DNA from 2 places in the Bacillus infantis NRRL B-14911 genome. Region 2 is predicted to be linked to the other one. Evidence: predicted binding sites of a transcription regulator. Region 2 holds the regulator's gene; the other holds the start of a gene.
What was found. Region 2 encodes LexA, which represses DNA repair genes until DNA is damaged. Its sites were predicted from a motif close to CGAACATATGTTCG; they were not measured.
Positions count from the first base shown of each region.

Region 1: uvrB (excinuclease ABC subunit UvrB) is a predicted target of LexA. The motif match lies at 1,681-1,694, and genes of this name have one in related genera.

Region 1 covers NC_022524.1:4,002,002-4,005,157, forward strand. Annotated here, with positions in the region: gene uvrB (excinuclease ABC subunit UvrB) at 1-1,435, opposite strand, end outside; gene N288_RS20240 (CsbA family protein) at 1,936-2,169, opposite strand; gene N288_RS20245 (alpha/beta-type small acid-soluble spore protein) at 2,409-2,687, shown strand; gene N288_RS20250 (M20 family metallopeptidase) at 2,730-3,156, opposite strand, start outside.
Region 2 covers NC_022524.1:1,905,505-1,908,660, reverse strand. Annotated here, with positions in the region: gene N288_RS09635 (YneB family resolvase-like protein) at 5-652, opposite strand; gene yneA (cell division suppressor protein YneA) at 668-1,000, opposite strand; gene lexA (transcriptional repressor LexA) at 1,159-1,782, shown strand; gene N288_RS09620 (DUF4257 domain-containing protein) at 2,035-2,316, shown strand; gene N288_RS09615 (IseA DL-endopeptidase inhibitor family protein) at 2,523-3,065, shown strand.

The DNA of each region.
Region 1 (3,156 bases), 2.1 Mb from region 2:
CCTCTGAATGGAGATATTGCACCTTTATGCCGATTTCCTTCAGATAGTCGGTCAAGTCCTCTGACATTTTTTTCGTCAAGGTCGTAATGAGGACCCTCTCATTCTTCTTTACCCGATCATTGATTTCGCCAATCAGGTCATCAATCTGTCCTTCGATCGGGCGCACCTCGATCGTCGGATCAAGCAGCCCTGTCGGCCGGATGATCTGCTGGACCATTTCCGGCGTATGCTCTATTTCATATGGACCCGGGGTTGCGGAAACATATACAATCTGATTGATATGCTTTTCGAATTCCGGGAAGGTGAGCGGCCTGTTATCCATCGCGGATGGCAGCCTGAATCCATGATCCACAAGGACTGATTTCCTGGCCTGGTCCCCGTTGAACATCCCCCTGACCTGAGGGATCGTTACATGTGATTCATCGACGACCATCAGGAAATCGTCAGGGAAATAATCAAGCAGCGTATACGGCGTTGATCCGGCCGGACGGAGAGTCAGATGGCGCGAATAGTTCTCGATCCCTGAGCAAAAGCCCATTTCCCTCATCATCTCCAGGTCATAGCGCGTTCTCTGCTCCAGGCGCTGAGCCTCAAGAAGCTTGCCGTTTTCACGCATTTCCTCCAGGCGCTCTTCCAATTCCTTTTCGATATTCCCGATCGCAATTTTCATCTTTTCCTCGCGTGTTACGAAGTGGGAGGCCGGGAAGATGGCAACATGTTCGCGCTCGCCCATGATTTCTCCGGTCAGTGCATCCACCTCCCGGATCCGGTCAATCTCATCACCGAAGAATTCGACCCGCATGCAATGCTCATCCCGTGAAGCCGGGAAGATTTCCACCACATCGCCGCGGACTCTGAAGGTCCCCCTCCGGAAATCAATATCGTTCCGCTCATACTGGATATCAACAAGGCGGCGCAGAAGCTGGTTCCGCTCAATTTCCATCCCTGTCCTCAAAGAGAGAACAAGCTCCTTGTATTCCTCAGGTGAACCGAGGCCGTATATGCAGGAAACACTGGCGATGATGATAACGTCCTTCCGTTCAAAAAGCGAAGAAGTTGCTGAGTGGCGCAGCTTGTCAATCTCATCATTGATGCTTGCATCTTTTTCGATGAATGTATCTGTCTGGGGCACGTATGCCTCAGGCTGGTAGTAATCATAATAACTGACAAAATACTCTACAGCATTGTTCGGGAAAAAATCCTTGAACTCACTGTAAAGCTGCCCTGCCAGGGTTTTGTTATGGGCTATGACCAATGTAGGCTTGTTAACCTCTTTAATTACATTGGAAATGGTAAACGTCTTACCAGTACCAGTTGCACCCAGCAGGGTCTGGTGCCGCTTGCCGGAGCGGATGCCCTCGACAATCCTGCTGATGGCCTCTGGCTGATCGCCCTGCGGCGAATATTTTGAGACTAATTCAAATTGGTCCTTCACAAAAAAAGCCTCCTGTTCAAGAAGTTGATTTTAACATTTTATCTATATTTGCAGGCAGGCATACCAGTAAGCAAGCACCTTGCTTCTGTTGCCCCTGTTCTTTTAATGGTTAAGCGGTCCTGAATGCACGTGATGATCCCTGCTGAAGTTATATTATAGAAGAAAAAGGTCTGAAGCCTTGTACGAAGCTGAAAAACTCATATCCTCATTCTACCACAAAGCACATGAAAGAAACCAGGAATATGCGAACGGATATTCGTTTTTCATGAAATAGCATGTGATGAGTAAAAAGGCTCCTGCCAGGAACGGCTCGATTCCTGCCGAATAAAGGTTAATCAAACGTTTGATTAAATGGTGGACCGGCCCTTTAAAGCTGGAATATTTCCCGCGAAATATGTCGGCAGGAAATATGGATGGAGATGACAGCTGAAAGTCTTGCTTGCCAAATAAAATAACCTGCCCGATTAAAACCAGGCAGGTTTTTGAGAATCATTATAAAATCAAGCTCGCTTCTTTGCTCTTTGTTTCATAATCTGCGCATACCAGAAACCGGCAGTCAAAGAAAAGGCATCAACAACAATAAGCCCCCAGCTGTCTGTATAGCCCTTGTAGACGGAGGCGGCAATCAGGGCGACTGTCAGAATGAGCCCGATTACATGATTATACGTCACCCTCGTAAAGAACATGACAAGCAGTCCGGGCAGCAGCAGGGCTGAAAGATACTTTAGCGCCACTTTTTCACACCTTCTTTATGATAGATTCACTATGAATTGCGGACAAGTATAACATTAGAATAGCGGTTCAAACTATATGATACAAGCAATTTCAAAAATATGCAGCTGTATTTTTTTGCTTAGGGTATTGTTGTCCATTCATCGATTTCTGTTTGCAGCTGATGATATGGACGGGCTTCGCTTAGAAAAAGGCTGTTTGCAAAATACTATCCATAATGAACGGAAAGGAGGTTTGCATAATGTCCAGAAGAAGGAGGCGCCCCCTAGTTCCAGAATCCCGTGAAGCCCTCGACACATTGAAGGCACGTGTTATGGCTAACCAGGGCTATAAGGTCGGACCGGATGCGCCGGAGGAAGTAAAATATGAGGTGGCCAGGGAAAAGGATGTTCCGCTTCAGCATGGATATAACGGCAGGCTGACATCGCGCGAGGCCGGCAAAGTCGGCGGCCCGATCGGCGGCAGCATGGTGAAGGAATTAATCCGGCTGGCCCAGGAAAGCCTCAACAAAAAGCAATAGTATAATGGAAAAATGGAGCCGCCATATAGGCAGCTCCATCCTTTATTTTTGCGCTTCTTTGTTCCTAGCGAACTCTTCTTTAATGGAAGCAAGCAGTTCAGGCTCCGTGATAAGCCGGAATGCGGTTTGTGCCAGCGCCTTTGCACCTGTGAGCAGGGCTTCATCGCCTTTTTCCGACCGTGCAGCTTCACGGAAAGGTACAGTATGGGCAACAAGATCATCGCTGCCGATCTTGATATAAGGGTGGATCGTCGGTACCTGCTGGCTGATGTTGCCTGCATCTGTTGAACCGATTCCTTCCCTTCCTGACAGATCGACCTCTTCCCCCAGTTCCTCGATGACTTCACGGAACGCTTCATCATACGCTCTATTTAATAGAAGATTATCGACTTCATTCTGGAATGCAATTACATTCAGTTCAGCGCCTGTTGCAAGGGCGGCAGCTTCTGCCACCTTCTTCACTTTTGCT
Region 2 (3,156 bases):
ACTCTTACTCTTCCTGTGCATCTATGTATTCCTGATAGCGCCTGTGCACTGTCGCCTTGGAAATGGGATAGCCGAAGCCCCTGAGAGTTGCCGCGATCTCCGAAAATGTCAGCCTGCTGGCTCTCAGGCGGACAATTTCTTCTATTGGAACCTCGATCCGTTCCCTTCCAGAGTGCTCCCCCAGATTCTTCAGGTTCTTCTCTGGCCTGAATCCTTTGTCCACTGCCCTTTTCATGCCTCTTTTGATCTTGATATTATGCAGCTTGCGCTGATATTCTTCCACCATCGAGACGATATTAAGAACCATGGAATCTGATTCGGAAAGCTGCAGCTCACCATTGTGGGAAATGCTGTAGAGCACAGCGCCCTCTTTATATATGAAGTGAAGCAGGGCGATTTTGGCATTGCCCCTTCCGAGCCTCGTTTCATCCTGGATAAGGACCGCTTTGATGCCTTCATCCTTTATAAGATCAAGAAGCTCGAGTACACCGTCCCTCTCCAGGTCATACCCGCTTGCCTGTTCCCTGATGATCGCGGCTACTTCAAAGCCTTTTTCCCCGGCAAGCGCAGTCAGTTCCTCCTCCTGCCTCTCCAGGGATGTTTCCTGCGCTTCTTTTGTTGTCGATACCCTGCAATAGATTACTGCTTTCATATATGCTCCTTTATGTCATTCACCCGCAAAGTTCTGCAGATCATCCTGCAGCTGCCTTGTATGGCTGTCTGCTTTAACCGGGATCATAATCTGCTCCCCCGCTTGGATTGCACTGCCGGCGATTCCATTCTCCTCTTCCACCCACATCACAAAGTCTTCTGCAGACAGCTTATGCTTGTCCGAAAATTGCTGAGACAGCCCCCATAATGTATCTCCTTCATCAACCGTCACCTTTATGTAGTCTTCTTCACCGAAAATTCTGTCGTATCCGGTAAGCAGCAAAGCCGCCCCAAAGCTTAAAACGATAAGTATAATAGCATATGAGTATTGATTCCACAATTTTTTCATACAAGACACCCCACCGCAAGAATATATGTTCGCATTTCGTTAAATTTATTATAAACCGAACATGTGTTTTCCGTCAACAAAAATTCGAACTTATGTTTGTATCTGTTCCGGGTACATGCTATAATTTAATCAATAATAACCATACGGGGTGCGAATACATGGCTAAAATATCAAAAAGGCAGCAGGATATACTCGAATTTATCAAGGAAGAAGTGAAAGCGAAGGGCTATCCCCCTTCAGTCAGGGAAATTGGGGAAGCAGTCGGCCTGGCCTCCAGCTCGACTGTGCATGGGCATCTTGCCCGCCTTGAAAGCAAAGGGATGATCAGAAGGGATCCGACAAAGCCGCGTGCAATTGAAATCCTGGAGCTTGATGAAACATCTCACATTCCAAGGAATAATGTCGTCAACGTTCCTATCCTCGGGAAGGTTACAGCAGGACAGCCGATCACTGCGATTGAAAATGTAGAAGAGTTCTTCCCGCTTCCTGAAAGCATGGCACCGGCAGCCGAACAGGTCTTCATGCTTGAAATCATGGGTGAAAGTATGATTGAAGCCGGCATCCTTGACGGAGACTATGTCATCGTCCGCCAGCAGCAGTCAGCCAACAATGGCGATATCGTCGTTGCAATGACAGATGAGGATGAAGCAACTGTCAAGCGTTTCTTCAAGGAAAGGGATTATATCAGGCTTCAGCCTGAAAACTCTACAATGGAGCCTATCATTCTCAGGAATGTTTCCATTCTTGGCAAGGTCATTGGCGTCTACCGCCATATCCACTGATTATATGATTCTCTCAGCCCGGGCCATGTGTTGCCTGGGTTTTTTTCTGCCCAAAAACCTTGCGAGCACTAGAATAGTCGCATCTTTGCTGCTTACTTTTTCCTGAAGAGTACATATGTACCATTCGCTGTGTGCTGAAAATTCAGTCGATTTATGCATATCTTTCCTCTCCCGCTCTGTTATATAATAGAGACAGCACCATGATTGACCTAAGGTCGCACCAAAAATACCGGCTTTAGGAGTGTGAGGCAAATGTGGCAGCATGTCGTCTTCGCAATATTCATTGGTGGCCTTGTCGGCGCGGTTGGGCATCTTAAGAAGCACGGGAAGCTGATCATGCCGAAAAGAACAAAGCAATTCATCTATCTCGGCTTTTTGGAGGAAATGGTATTAGGATCACTCGCCTCAGCGCTGCTTGTGTTTTCATCAGATGCAAGCTCCCTCTTAAAGGTAGCATTCCTGTCCATGCTGGCAGGACTTGGCGGTGAAGCTCTGATCCGCAGCCTTGACCTCATCAGGGCCGAAAAGAAATGAAGCAGGAGGAAATGCAGAAGCTATGCTTAAAACAGCAAAAGTAAAGACGTAAGAAGCCTCTCCCGGGAAATTGGGCAGAGGCTCTTTTTATGCCTGAAAACTGTAAACAATTATCTGCATTTCGGTAACCTTTCTGTAACTCTTTTGAAGAGATGGAACGATAATATAAGGTTAGCAAGTGACTACAACTTATTGGAGGCTTTAAAATGAAAAAATTATTATCCATCCTGCTGGCTGCTGTCGCCCTGTTTACTTTCAGCCTTGGCGCCTCGGCCAAATCCGCGAGCGGAGATTTAAGCAGCAAAAAAGCAGTCGAACTGGCGCAGAGCGCACGTGTGCATCACTGGAATGCTATGAACGGACATATCCCATCTAAGAAGAATACAGCCTGCTCCATCAAGACTTTTCAGTACAAAGGCACAGAATATCGCTACCTTTGCAGTGAAATCAATACGAAAGCAAAGCTGACCAAGTACCTTAACGAATCTTTCACCTTAAATGCAATCGATAAAGGCTACAAGAAATACAGATTCATTGAGTATAAAGGAAAAATGGCACAGCCAAATGCCGATGGCGGCAGCCTGCTCCAGTGGAATAAAGCTAAGGCAAAGCTGATCTATTCCAGGAAAGATATCCGCCAGTTTGAATTCACGGTGCCTTACGGCGAAAAGCAGCATGAAAAGAAAAAGGTTACGTTTGTAAAGGTACGCGGGAAGTGGCAAATCAATGCTTTTGATGCAGTGAGATAGTATAAGAAAAGGGAAATACCTTGAACTTTTGTTCAAGGCATTTCCCTTTTTAGCTGGCCGCGCTATTTGTTTATGGCCATCTAGAATATCT